DNA from 3 places in the Sinorhizobium sp. Y406 genome. Region 3 is predicted to be linked to each of the others. Evidence: predicted binding sites of a transcription regulator. Region 3 holds the regulator's gene; each other region holds the start of a gene.
The links. Region 3 encodes PhoB, which activates phosphate uptake and scavenging genes when phosphate is short. Its sites were predicted from a motif close to TGTCATNNANCTGTCAT; they were not measured.
Positions count from the first base shown of each region.

Region 1: the regulator PhoB is predicted to act here: its motif matches at 2,060-2,076, upstream of AC4P1R_RS23065 (glycerophosphodiester phosphodiesterase family protein).
Region 2: the regulator PhoB is predicted to act here: its motif matches at 1,348-1,364, upstream of AC4P1R_RS03435 (PhoX family protein).

Region 1 is NZ_CM178975.1:1,317,165-1,321,932, forward strand. Features, by position in the region: gene AC4P1R_RS23060 (endonuclease/exonuclease/phosphatase family protein) at 1-760, shown strand, start outside; gene AC4P1R_RS23065 (glycerophosphodiester phosphodiesterase family protein) at 965-1,987, opposite strand; gene AC4P1R_RS23070 (SLC13 family permease) at 2,226-4,001, opposite strand; gene AC4P1R_RS23075 (SDR family oxidoreductase) at 4,500-4,768, opposite strand, start outside.
Region 2 is NZ_CM178974.1:710,143-714,910, reverse strand. Features, by position in the region: gene AC4P1R_RS03440 (DUF2339 domain-containing protein) at 1-1,175, opposite strand, end outside; gene AC4P1R_RS03435 (PhoX family protein) at 1,437-3,437, shown strand; gene recO (DNA repair protein RecO) at 3,550-4,296, opposite strand; gene AC4P1R_RS03425 (L,D-transpeptidase) at 4,508-4,768, shown strand, end outside.
Region 3 is NZ_CM178974.1:122,683-127,450, forward strand. Features, by position in the region: gene pstA (phosphate ABC transporter permease PstA) at 1-229, shown strand, start outside; gene pstB (phosphate ABC transporter ATP-binding protein PstB) at 275-1,057, shown strand; gene phoU (phosphate signaling complex protein PhoU) at 1,108-1,821, shown strand; gene phoB (phosphate regulon transcriptional regulator PhoB) at 1,883-2,566, shown strand; gene AC4P1R_RS00590 (GcrA family cell cycle regulator) at 2,644-3,162, opposite strand; gene AC4P1R_RS00595 (aspartate aminotransferase family protein) at 3,580-4,768, shown strand, end outside.

The DNA.
Region 1 (4,768 bases), on a different replicon from region 3:
CGTTCACAGCTGCTTCGGCACCGACCGCAAGCTCGACCCTGCGCGCATCGGCGAGGTCATCCGCGAATGCGGCCCCGACATTATCGCGCTCCAGGAGGTCGACGTCGGCCGCGCGCGCAGCGGCGGGATGGACCAGGCGCAGATGATCGCCGCACATCTGCGCATGGAGTCTCAGTTTCATCCGGCCCTCCACCTGGAGGAAGAGCGATATGGCGATGCGGTGCTGACCGCCCTGCCGATGCGCCTCGTCAAGGCGGAGTCTCTGCCGTCGTCCGGCGAGCCCAGAGGCGCGCTCTGGGTCGAGGTCGATATCGGCCATCTCAAACTTCAGGTCATCGTCACCCATCTCGGATTGCGCGGCGCGGAACGGATTCGTCAGGCGACGGCGCTTCTGGGTCCCGGCTGGCTTGGAGGAATACGGCAATCGGAATCGCGCGTGGTTCTCGCAGGCGACCTCAACGCGGTTGCGCGCTCGTCCGCCTACAGGGCACTTGCCGGACATCTCAGGGACGCCCAGCTTCTTTCGAATGCCAGGCCGCGGCCGACCTTTCCGTCGCGATTGCCGCTTCTGCGCCTCGATCATGTCTTCGTCGGCGACGGAATAGGCGTGAAGGCCTGCCGGGTGCACGACAGCCCGCTGGCGCGCTCGGCCTCCGATCATCTGCCGTTGCTGGTCGAGTTGGAACTGGAACCTCACAGGCGGTCTATCGAAAAGGATAACCTGCCCACCTACGGAAGCGGAGCTCCGCCGCTCCCTTGACCTCCCGGCCGGCTGGCGATGCGTTTGGCGATCAGCCCCGGGCGAGCGGCACTGCCCATCCGTGCAAAGTTGATTGTACGTCCTCTATAGCGCCGGCGGCCGTCCTCGCGGGCGCTTGATGCAATGGCTCGATATGCGGCCGGCGACGACGCCATCCTCCGACGGCTGAACCGGGATGCCGTGCTTGCGAAAGACGGCCGTCGCTCAGTTCATCAGATCGTAGGGGATGCGGTAGCCGTTCTCTTCCAGCCAGCCGATCAAAGCCTTTGGCTCGTCGGTCTGGATGATGGTGGCGCCGCGGTCGATCCAGAAGCCCCAGCTTTCCTGCGGCAGGCCGTCGAGCACGGCACGCTCGTCGCCGCGCCCCCCCGCCAACATGCCCGGCGGGCGGTTGACGATCGGATAGGTGTTGACCCAGAGGTGCCAGTTGCCGCGGATAGCCTCGGCGCGAGCCTTGGCGGAAAACAGCACGCCGCCGTCCTTCGTCATGGGCGTGCCGTCGGCATGCCAGTGGACGAGCTCGGCCGCCGGCGCGCCGAAGGTATCGGTCGCCTGGGCCATGAAGCGGGCATCATGCACCGCGTCGTCGGCGAGGATCGGCATGAAGGTGACATCGGGTCCGATCGCAGCCATCAGCGTCCGGGTGTCGGCGATGCGGCGCTCGTTCCAGAGGTTTTCCTTGATAAGGACCTGGTCGGCCATTCCGAGGGCGCGCGCCTCGGCGGCGATCTCGGGCAGGACCGCCGCCGTCAGCTTGTTGTCGATATTGACGAGGATTCTGTCCTTCGCCACCAGAAGCGCCTCCTTGAGGGTCGGCACGGTCTCGTCGGTCACGATGCCCCGGCCCTCGACGATCAGCCGGCAGTTCTTCAGCTCGGCCACCGTCCGGGTCTTGGTTTCGCCGCGGCAGGTCGTCGTGCGATCGAGGAAGTCGTCATGCATAAGGACGAAAGTGCCGTCCGCGGATTTGCGCACATCGAGTTCGATCATCTCGGCGCCGAGGGCGATGGCATTGCGGATGGCCTCGAGCGAGTTCTCCGCCCGGACCATCCGGCCCTGATCCTTCCAGCCGGTGCGGTGGGCGACGACCATGACGTGGCGCCGCCAGTCGTTCGCGTGTTTCAGCCGGTCGAGGATCTGGGTCGCGCGCGTCGTCTCGGCAGAGAATGCCGGCGGGCAAACGAAGGCGAAAACGAGGGCGGAGAAGAAGAGAGCTGTCCAGCGCATGCGATTCGCTCCTGAGCCGATTTCGGTTCTGAAGCGACTAGGGGCCGGGCGTGACAGCGCCGTGAATCAGCGATGACAGCTCGATGAACCCTTTGTATCAGGACGATGACGATCCAAGGAGGCAGAGGGGCCGATCAGGCGCCTGGCGGCGGCAGTCGCGTCCCGAAGCCGTTGAGGTCGGGACCGGCCGCAGCCTTGGCTGTGGGCCCGGAAGATCGTGACCCGCGAGCGAGCCACCTCAAAGGGGAAAGAGCAGATAGATCGCCACGCACGTGGCCGCGCCGACGATGATGTTCATCGGAATGCCGACCTTGAGGAAATCGGAGAAGCGGTAATTGCCCGCGCCGTAGACCAGCGTATTGGTCTGGTAACCGATCGGCGTGGCGAAGCTGGCGCTGGCTCCCAGCATCACAGCCACCAGGAACGCCCGGGGGTCCACGCCGAGCTGATTTGCCAGGCCAATGGCCAAGGGGGTGATCAACACGGCGACGGCGTTGTTGGTCACCACTTCGGTCAAAATTGAGGTGAGCGCATAAAGTGCGACGAGCGTCACGAACGGCGGCAGGCCGGCTATCCAGGGAGTGAGGCTGTCGACAATGAGCGCGACAGCGCCGGTGCTGGCAAGACCTTGGCCGACAATCAGCATGGCGATGATCAGGATCAGGATCGAACCGTCGATCGAGCTCCAGGCCTCGTCGGCATCGATACAGCGCAACAGAAGCATGGCCGCGACCGCCAGCATGGCCAATATGCCGATGTCCATCAGGCCGAGCGCCGCGATGGCCACAACCGCCGCAAGCGCGAGGACGGCGATGGGGGCCTTGCCGCGGCGGTAAGGCCTGCCGCTCGCCCGAGTTACCGAGACGAGGTCGGCATCGTCCATGAGCGCATCGAGATTGGCCGCCGGTCCTTCAAGCAAAAGCTTGTCTGCCGGGCGCAGCCTGACATTCTCAAGGTCCGGACCGGGTATATGCTGATGGCGGTGGGCCCCGAGCACACGAATGCCATAGCGGCGGCCGAGCGCCAGATCCACGAGTCGCTCACCGGCGCTCGCGCGATGCGGCGCGACCACGGCTTCCACCGGCACGGCATCCTGGGCACGTTCCACGCCGCGGCGCAGCCCGACACGCAACTCCGGCTTCTCGTTCAATGTCAAAAGCTCCGAGGTCGTCCCGAAGACGATCAGCGAATCGCCCTTCTTGAGTATCCGCTCGCCGAGATCGGTGCGGATCACCTCGCCGGCGCTGCGCAGCGCCTGGATCCTGAGGCCGGGCCGATTGAAGTCGGGAATCGCGCGGATCTTCCTGCCGACATATTTGTCGTCGCCGCGGATGGTGATCTCGGACAGGAATTCTCCCTCGGCGCTTGGCGCGGCTTCGTTCACGCGACGGTCCGGCAGGAGATAACGCCCGAGCAGCAACATCGTTATCGTGCCCGCCGTGGCCGCCACCATACCGATCGGCGTTATCTCGAAGATGGAGAAGGGCGCGAGTCCTGAAGACCTCGCCACGCCGTCGACCAGGATGTTGGTCGAGGTGCCGATCAGCGTGCATGTGCCTCCGAGTATCGCGGCGTAGGAGAGGGGAATGAGCAGCCGGGTGGCGGCGATGTCGAGCGATCGCGCGAGTCGCATCACGATCGGCATAAGGATGAGAACAACCGGCGTGTTGTTCATGAAGGCGGAGGCTGTGACGGTCGCGAGGAGAAAGATCGCCACCGCGAATGTGGGCTGATGGGCCGCACGTGCGATCACCATGCCTGTCAGGCTCTCGAGCACACCGGTCCTCACCAGCGCACCGGAAAGGACGAAGAGCGCTCCAATCGTGATTGGCGCGGAATTCGAGAACGCGCTCATTGCGTCGGTTGCCGGAACGAAGCCGAACAGCAGGAACAATGCCGCGCCGCCGACCGCCGTAACTTCGGGAGGATAACGTTCCACAACGAAACCGATGAGCAGAAGCAATATGATCGCCAGGGCGACATAGGCTTCATAGCCGGCGAGGAAATTTGCCATTCATCACCCCTGGATGAGCCACATCGGGCCGCGCCATTCTCCTCCTCTGTCGCCATTTTGAACCGGCGCAGGGCACAAGGAGTGTGAGAAATGCGGGCTAGTTCGGCTGGGATCTGCCCAGGCGGCTGAGCGCGTGGCGAATGTTGGAAACCTCATGCAGACACCACAGGGCCTATACCAGCGAGAATTGACTCCGTCTTGTGCCAAATGGAGGTTTGGCATGACGGCAGCGATTTCGCTACGTGTAGACTTTGACGGACCTGCGCTCAAGAGGCCGGCGAAGACGGCAAGGCGCGCCGCTCGGGTTCACGGCGGAGAACATGGCGGAGGCAGCGGAATCCTGGATGACGCCGGCAAGCCCTTCCGGCCTTCCGACTGGCTTGCGTGGCCAGTCGAGACCTTGTTCAAAGGTCTCGAACGCAGGATCCAAGGGTCGCACAGCGCCCGCGCGTCAGAACAGACGTGAAGCGCCGCATGTGACGCGAAGCCGCTGTCCGCTCAATAGCCGCCCACGATCGGCAGGATTTCGCCGGTGATGTAGCTGGAGCAATGCGGTGAAGCGAGGAAGACGTAGGCGGGCGCGATCTCCTCCGGCTGGGCCGCCCGTTTCATCGGCGTGTTCGAGCCGAATTTCTCGACCGCTTCGGCCGGCTTGTCGGAGGGATTGAGCGGCGTCCAGACCGGGCCGGGTGCGACCGCGTTGACGCGGATGCCTTTCGGCACGAGCTGACCGGACAGAGCGCGCGTGAAGGCGTGAATGCCGCCCT
Region 2 (4,768 bases), 590 kb from region 3:
GCAACCGGGATACGCAGGGCCTCGAGCGCCGGGCTGATGAACAGGAGCGCCAGGACTGCGGCGGCGATCGCTGCGGAGACAGTGATGGCCGCCTTTGGCGGTGCAAACAGCCGCTCCCAAGGGCCCGTGACTGCGTCCGCCGTATCGAAAGGCTCGCGCGGCAGATTGCCGGGCCAGACGAGCCCGATGCCAGCGATCATCACCAGAAGGGCGAAAGCGACCGGCGGAGCCTCGAAGGGCGCTTCGAGCGTGACATAGGCAAGCCCCCAGAGGCCAAGGCCCGCATTGGCGAGCGTCGGTACGACCGTCCATTGCTTGAGGCGCGAGGCGAGAAACGTCGCGAGCCAGGCGGTCGAGAGGAAACCGAACAGAACCCAGGGCCGCGGCTCGCCGCTCGAGACGAACAGGGGCGTGAGCAGCGATGCGAGCAGCCCAAGCCCGGCAAGTGCCTGTCCATGCAGCAGCGACAGGCCCACCGTGGCGAGCGAAATCAGCGCCAGCAGCAGGAAGGCCGTGGCCGTGCCGATATATGCGTAGATGCCATGAGCCGCATAGACGACGCCGAACAGCGTCACAGCACCGGCAGCCGTCAGCACGCCGGGGACCATGGCGTTGCGGAAGCGATCGGCGATCGTCGGCACCGCTTGGCGCCGAATAACCTCGCCCGCGAAGCCAAGAAGGAGACCGAAGGCGGCGGAAAGCGTCAGGCGGACGGCCGGGCTCAACAGTCCCGCTTCGATAGAATATTGCACGAGGAAGTAACCGCCCAGCGCCAGTGCGAGACCGCCGACCCAGACCGGCCACCGCCCGCCGATCCGGCTTTCGAGGCTCTCGACCGGCGCTGCTGCAATCGGCGCAGCCGCAGCGGCAGCCGGATCGCTGGTGGGGCTGCCCAGGCTCCCTTCGTCAGCCGCGGCGTCGCTGAAGATTCGCGCCCCCTCTCGCGCCTGCGACCACGGTCCGGCGGGGGGCGCTTCCTCCGGTTCGGTCTCATCCGCAGCCTCCAATGGCCTTTCTGCCTCGGACGGCAGATCCGTCGCCTGCCGTTTCGCGAGTCGGGCGATCTCCGCCTTCAGGTCCGTGATTTCCGCATCGAATCGCTTCGCGGCACCACGGCCACCGAGGAAGGCGGCAAGCGCCAGAATAAAGGCAACAATGGCAATGAGTTCGAGCATGGATCACCGACACCACAAGAGCTTGCGAAGGATTCGCACAGCTTGGCGTGGAATGCCATAGGCGGAGCATAGATTGAGCCATAGGCGATACGCAATCATCGGTTCATTTCGCAAGCGCTGGCCTCCTGGCGCATTGCTGATGCAGGGAGGCGCTGCAATCTCTTCATTGAACTGTCGCATAACTGTCATGAGCTAGCTGGTAGAGCGATGTCGACGCCGCATCACGCTGGCGGTTCTATCGTCTCAACGGGGAGAGTAAGCATGGACAAGTATCTCGGCTCGGCGAAAGAAATCGAAATCAAGACTCTGACGGAACGAAGAGAGGAGCTGGAAGACATCGGCCAGAACTGTTCCGCCAACCCCACCATGGGCGACATCATAAACCGCCGCTTCTCGCGCCGGTCCTTCATCGGCGGTTCGCTTGCGGTCGCCGCCATTTCCACGACAGTCAGCCCGCTCGCCCTGCTGACTGCCGATGACGCCAGGGCCAAGGAGATGTCGCAGTTCGACTTCAAGGAGATCGAAGCCGGCGTCGACGAAACTCACCACGTCGCCGAAGGCTACGATGCCGATATCCTTTTGCGCTGGGGCGACAAGATCTTCGCCGACAGCCCCGACTTCGATCCGCTCAAGCAGACGGCAGAGGCTCAGAGCCGGCAGTTCGGTTACAACAACGACTATGTCGGTTTCATCCCGCTCGATGGCAGTCCCGACCACGGCCTTCTGGTCGTCAACCACGAATACACCAATGCCGAAATCATGTTCCCGAACTTCGCCCGCGTCGAAAAGGTGACGGAGGACGGCAAGGAACAGGACAAAGTCGTTCTCGGCGACTACACCAAGGAACTGGTCGACATCGAGATGGCGGCCCATGGCGGAACCGTCATCGAGATTCGCAAGGTCGACGGCAAGTGGCAGCCGGTTCTCGACGGCAAGTTCAACCGCCGCATCACCGCCAACACCGAAATGCAGCTTTCCGGTCCGGCGGCCGGCCATGAGCGGTTGAAGACCTCGGCCGACGCGACCGGCACTACGGTCTTCGGCACGATCAACAACTGCGCCGGCGGCGTCACCGCCTGGGGCACCTATCTGATGGCCGAGGAAAACTTCAACGGCTATTTCGGCGGCGACCTCGCCGAAGATCATCCGGAATTCAGGGTGCTGAAGCGTCTCGGCGCGCCGGGTGGGCAATATGAATGGTCGAAATTCTACGATCGCTTCGATGTCACGAAAGAGCCGAACGAGGCCAACCGCTTCGGCTGGATCGTCGAGGTCGATCCGTTCGACCCCAATTCCGTGCCGAAGAAGCGCACCGCCGTCGGACGCTTCAAGCACGAGGGCTGTGAATCCATCGTCAACAAAGACGGCCGCGTCGTGCTCTATAGCGGCGACGACGAGCGGTACGACTATGTCTACAAGTTCGTGACGAATGGCACCTACAAGCCCAACGACCGCGCGGCGAACATGGATCTTCTCGACGATGGCACACTCTACGTGGCGAAGTTCGACGAGGACGGCACAGTCACCTGGATGCCGCTCATCCACGGCGAGGGCCCGCTGACGGCCGAGAACGGCTTCGCCTCGCAGGCCGATGTGCTGATCAACACCCGGCTTGCCGCCGATGCGCTCGGCGCCACCAAGATGGACCGCCCGGAAGATGTCCAGCCCAACCCGAAGACGGGCAAGGTCTACGTCATGCTGACCAACAACACCAAGCGGAAAGAGGACGAGATCGACGCCGCCAACCCCCGCGCCAAGAACGCCTTCGGCCACATCGTCGAGATCACCGAAACGGACGGTGATTTCGCCTCGACCAAGTCGCGTTGGGACATCCTCTTGAAATGCGGCGATCCAAGCGTTGCCGAGGTCGGTGCGTCCTTCTCGACAGCGACGACCAAGAACGGCTGGTTCGGCATGCCGGACAATTGCGCCATCGACGCCGATGGCCGCCTTTGGGTCGCGACCGACGGCAACAATGAAAAGGAGACCGGCCGTACGGACGGCATCTGGGCGGTCGACACGGAAGGTGAAGCCCGCGGCACCTCGAAGCTCTTCTTCCGCGTGCCGGTCGGTGCCGAAATGTGCGGCCCGAGCTTCAACCCCACGAGCGACACCTTCTTTCTCGCCGTGCAGCATCCGGGCGATGCCGGGCTTGCGACCTATGAAAAGCCAGCGACGCGCTGGCCGGACTTCCGCGACGACATGCCGGTTCGTCCGGCCGTCGTCGCCGTGACCAAGCAGGGCGGCGGCAAGATCGGCTAAGCGCATCAGCCCGAGAGTCGGACCCGGTTTTCGGACTGAAGCGTCGAGTCAGGCCTACAGCATTCTTTGTGAACGGGGCGCCGCATGAGATGTGCGGCGCCCTTTTCTTCGATCAGGCAGCTGACGGCGAGGCCGGACTCAAAGCCTTCAACGTCGCCTGGACGAATCCGTCGCGCGCGGAAGACGCATGGATGCCGCGCGGCTCGTAGACATGGCGGTTCAGGAAGTGCGCGGTGAGACGGAACGCTGCCGCGAGCGCGTCGTGATCGGCCGCCTTCTGGCGACCCGATAGAAAGTTTGGAAGGGCGAGCATGCGCTCGCCATAAGGGGCGCCCGCCTCGCGGCTGACTGCGCGGCCCGATTTCGGCGACACATAGACGAGTTCGTCGCGCCTGCCTGTTGCCGCGCATTCCGAAAGATCGAGGCCGAAGCCGAGATCGTCCAGAACCGCCAGTTCGAAGCGCACGAAGAGTTCGCCGGCATCCGCAGGTTCCTGCAAGTGGTCGACGATGACGGCAAGCGCCTCGTAAAGATGCGGATGCGGATCGCGCTCGGGCAGAAGCCGCAAAAGGGCACCCAAGGCCTGGATGCCGTAAACCGAGATCGCCGTCTCCATCAGACTGGCGGCGCGCAACTGCGTGGGTTCGACACGGAATTCGCCGAGATGTTCGTCGAGGCGCGCGCGCCAGGTGACCTCGACCGAATTGCCCGGCTGCAGCACCGGCTGCATGGCACGCGTTCGGCCCGCGCGCACCAGCCCCAGATGCCGGCCGTGCCCGGACGTCATGACCTCCGCGATGACCGAGCTCTCGCCATGTCTGCGGATGCCGAGAATGATGGCCTGGTCGCTCCATTGCATTGAAAAGGCATACACCCGCGGCGTGAAGCCGATCAAGCGGGATGGATCGAATACCGCACCAGGACGCCCGCAGGCGCAAAGGCCCCTTTCAGCCGCCCCCTCCTCGGACTACATTCGAAACGGGTCGATTCGCAGCCGTGTTCGAATGAGGGCACAGGCGTGACGGCCGATTTCGCCGATGCCATTTGCCATCGACAGGATCGTTTCGATTATGTTTGTGTTCCGCCTCGCACAGATTTCCATTCTTCTCGTCGCCGCCATTGCCCTCGCAGCCTGCGCGAGCAGCAGCAAGCCGCGGGCCGCCCGGCCGGCTGGACCCGACCCTTATTACACGGCGATGTACGGGCCGTTGCCGGAAGAGCTTTTCCCGCTGCCGGCGACCGACATCAGCAAGGTGGCCCCGAATTTCCTGCGCCAGCAGGTACCATACTCCACCATCGAGCCGCCGGGCACGATCGTCATCGACACGCCC
Region 3 (4,768 bases):
GCTGCTGATCGGCATGGTCGCCTTCGTTCGCGAATATCCCGCTGGACCGCCGGAAGGCTTTTTTGACCCGGCTTCCGCCTTGCCGGTTCAGGTTTATAACTGGACACAGCGCGGTGACCCCGCCTTCGTGGAGCGTGCTTCGGGTGCAATCATCGTGCTGCTGGTATTCCTGGTCGCAATGAATTTGATTGCAATCATTCTTCGCCGCCGCTTCGAGCGCCGTTGGTAGAAAAGGAGCGCAATGATGAACAATATGTCCGCTACGACAACGACGATGACGATGAAGGCCGCCGCCATGAACCAATCGAAAGTTTCCGCCCGCGGTGTGCAGGTCTATTATGGCGACAAACACGCCATCAAGGATGTCGCCATCGAGATCCATCCCCGCTCCGTAACCGCCTTCATCGGCCCGTCCGGTTGCGGCAAGTCGACGTTCCTGCGCTGTATCAATCGTATGAATGACACGATCAGCAGTTGCCGGGTCGAAGGCCATATCGCAATCGACGGGGAAGATATCTACGATCCGAAGGTGGATCCGGTGCAACTGCGTGCCAAGGTCGGCATGGTGTTCCAGAAGCCGAACCCGTTCCCGAAGTCGATCTATGAAAACGTCGCCTACGGTCCGCGCATCCATGGCCTCGCTTCGAGAAAATCCGAACTCGACGACATCGTCGCATCCGCCCTTCAAAAGGCCGGCCTCTGGAACGAAGTGAAGGATCGCCTGGATGCGCCGGGCACCGGCCTCTCCGGCGGCCAGCAGCAGCGCCTCTGCATCGCCCGGGCCGTTGCCGTCAGCCCGGAAGTCATCCTCATGGACGAGCCTTGCTCGGCGCTCGACCCGATCGCGACCGCCAAGGTCGAGGAACTGATCCACGAGCTTCGCGAGAACTTCACCATCGTTATCGTAACCCATTCGATGCAGCAGGCAGCCCGCGTGTCGCAGCGCACGGCGATGTTCCACCTCGGCAACCTGGTCGAAGTGGACGATACGGATAAGATCTTCACCAATCCGGACGACCAGCGCACGCAGGACTACATCATGGGCCGGTTCGGCTAGCGAACCCGACTCCACCGACGATCAATCGAGCGCGTCCCGAGGAATATAAGATGACCCATCCACACATAATGTCCGCCTTCGACGACGAGTTGAAGTATCTCACGCGCCGCATCTCCGAGATGGGAGGGCTCGCCGAGCAAATGGTGGCCGACTCCGTCCGGGCCCTGGTCAATTCCGACCTGGCGCTCGCCCAGAAAGTCATCTCGGACGACGCCCTCCTCGACGAGGCCGAACGCCAGATCGGCGAGAAGGCGATCGTCACCATCGCCAAGCGCCAGCCCATGGCATCGGACCTGCGCGAAATCATGGGATCGATCCGTATAGCGGCCGACCTGGAGCGCGTCGGCGACCTCGGCAAGAACACCGCGAAACGCGTGATTGCGGTTGCCGGCTCTGGAATCCCGCGCAAGCTCGCGCGCGGCCTCGAGCATTTGGCCGAACTCGCTTTGGTCCAGCTCAAGGAAGTGCTTGACGTCTTTGCCTCGCGCTCGCCGGAGAAGGCCAACAGCATTCGCCAGCGCGACGAGGAGATCGACGCGATCTACACGTCGCTCTTCCGCGAATTGCTCACCTACATGATGGAGGATCCGCGCAACATAACACCCTGCACGCATCTTCTTTTCTGCGCCAAAAACATCGAGCGGATCGGCGACCATGCGACCAACATCGCCGAGACGATCTATTACATGGCGACAGGCGCCCAGCCGGAAGGCGAGCGGCCGAAGGATGATACGACAGCAACGATGGGGTCGGTGACGGACTGACACCGAAAGGGGAGAGGGGCGCCTTCCAACTGATGGACCGAGGCAAGGAGTTGTAGCTTAGATGTTGCCGAAGATAGCTGTTGTCGAAGACGAGGAGGCGCTGAGCGTGCTGCTGCGCTACAACCTCGAAGCCGAGGGCTTCGAGGTCGATACTATTCTTCGCGGCGACGAGGCTGAAATCCGCCTGCAGGAACGTCTGCCCGACCTCTTGATCCTCGACTGGATGTTGCCCGGCGTTTCCGGCATCGAGCTTTGCCGCAGACTTCGACAAAGACCGGAAACGGAGCGGTTGCCGATCATCATGCTGACGGCGCGCGGCGAGGAAAGCGAGCGCGTGCGAGGGCTCGCGACCGGCGCCGACGACTATGTCGTCAAGCCGTTTTCGACTCCGGAACTGATGGCGCGGGTCAAGGCGATGTTGAGGCGCGCCAAACCGGAGGTCCTGTCGACGGTGCTCCGCTGCGGCGACATCGAACTCGACCGCGAGACGCATCGCGTCCATCGCCGCAGCCGTGAGGTTCGGCTCGGGCCGACGGAGTTCCGGCTGCTGGAGTTTCTGATGTCTTCGCCGGGACGCGTCTTTTCCCGCTCGCAACTGCTTGACGGTGTCTGGGGCCACGACATCTACGTGGACGAACGCACGGTCGATGTCCATGTCGGCCGCCTGCGCAAGGCGCTGAACCTCTCCAACATGCCCGACGTGATCAGGACGGTGCGCGGCGCCGGCTACTCGCTCGAGGGGTAAGTTCGAAAATCAATGCTGTTTCCAACAAAAAAGGGCCCATGGGCCCTTTTGCGTTGTTGCGCGATCGAGATCGAACGTCAGCGGATGCGCCGGCGTTCCGCCGAAGGCTGGTAGGCAAGCCGCGCATGATAGTTGCAATAGGGCGAGGATTCCGGCGAGTCGTTGCCGCAGAAGTGAAACTCCTCCTTTAGCGGATCGCCGATCGGCCACTTGCAAGTCCGTTCGGTGAGCTGCGTCAGCTCCAGGCGGCGCGACATCGGCAGGACGATGTTGGCATCGGGTGCGAATTCCTGTTCGGCGACTAGGTCGACCGCCACCTCTTCCTTGAGGACGGTCGCACCGGCAGGGCGGGCGACGGTGCGGGTGACGGCCCGAGCGGCGTAATTCGGTGCACGCGGCGCCGAGGTCGCTCGCTTGGGGCGCGCGGGGGTCGTGGTCCCGCCCGCCTTTGCGCGGCCCGGCAGGCTCAACCGGTGTACCTTGCCGATGACGGCATTGCGACTGACGCCGCCCAGTTGAGCCGCGATCTGGCTGGCGCTCAGGCCCTCGGACCACAGCTTCTTCAGTTTCTCCACCCGCTCGTCAGTCCAGTTCATATCTGCACTCCCCGTTCTCGGCGCTGGGATGGGCAGAATCCATCACCGTCCTCCAGAAAACCCCTGGAGTCACAACGCGATAACTATTTTGGTGACTAGGTCCGCCGCATGCGTCTAGTAATTAAATCTTAACCTACCGGCAGGGTGACTCTGTGGCAAGAGTCGCCGGAATCGCGCCGAATCGATTTCGCGGTTTTCCCCAACTTGCTGGCTCATAGTTGCATTTTTGCAAGCCCCGCGACGCGATTTTTTTGCGACGCGGAATCCGAGTTCGCAAGGTGGCCGCAGCCCTTGGTTTTCTTGACATTGCGCTGCGAAATGGGAATAGTGCCTCCGGCCGCCGAAAGGCGGCATTTTGATTTTTTCGGGCCGGATATCGAACGGTCCGCCTGCGATGCTGAGGAAGGAGAAGCCCGGATGGCCGCAACGCCGCCGCTCTATGATACCTATTTGCGTGCGCCGTTGCGTTTCGAGCGGGGCGAGGGCGTCTGGCTGATCGCGGAAGACGGTACCCGCTATCTCGACTTCGCCGCCGGCGTCGCCGTGAACTCGCTCGGGCATGCCCATCCGCATCTGATCGATGCGCTGAAGGCGCAGGCGGAGAAACTCTGGCACGTCTCCAATCTCTATGATGTTCCCGGGCAGGAGAGCCTTGCGCGGCGCTTGACGGCGGTCACCTTTGCCGACCGGGTGTTTTTCACCAATTCGGGCGCCGAGGCGCTGGAATGCGCGATCAAGACGGCGCGCCGCTATCACTTTGCCAAGGGCCATCCGGAGCGGTTCCACGTCATCACCTTCGAAGGCGCATTCCACGGCCGTACCATCGCCACGATCGCCGCCGGGGGGCAGCAGAAATACATTGAAGGCTTCGGACCCAAGGCGCCCGGTTTCTATCAGGTGCCGTTCGGCGATATCGCCGCCGTAAAGAGCGCGATCAACGACGAGACCGCGGCTATCCTGATCGAACCGATCCAGGGTGAGGGTGGGGTGCGCCTGGCCCCGAAGGAGTTCCTGCAGGAATTGCGCGCGCTCTGCGATGAATTCGGGCTGCTGCTGATCCTTGATGAAGTACAGTGCGGCGTGGGCCGCACCGGCAGGCTCTTTGCCCACGAGTGGGCAGGTATCCGGCCCGACATCATGGCCGTCGCCAAGGGCATTGGCGGTGGTTTTCCGCTCGGCGCGTGCCTGGCGACGGAGGCGGCCGCCGCAGGCATGGTGGCCGGGACGCACGGCTCGACCTACGGCGGCAATCCACTGGCAATGGCCGTCGGTAATGCGGTCCTCGACGTCGTCCTCGCCGAGGGGTTCCTTGACAATGTGCGTGACGTCGCGCTCGTGTTCCGCCAGGGGCTCGCTTCGCTCAAGGACCGTTTCCCCGATATTATCGAAGAGCTCCGCGGCGACGGGCTGATGCTTGGCATCAAGGCGAAAGTGCCCTCACCCGACCTTTTGAAAGCGATCCGGGCCGAAAAGCTGCTCGTTGTTCCGGCAGGCGAGAACGTGCTGCGCCTCCTGCCGCCGCTGATCGTCACCGCGGCTGAAGCGAGGGAAGGGCTCGCGCGGCTCGAGCGCGCCGCAGAGGCTGTGAGGGCCGCGGGCGGCACAG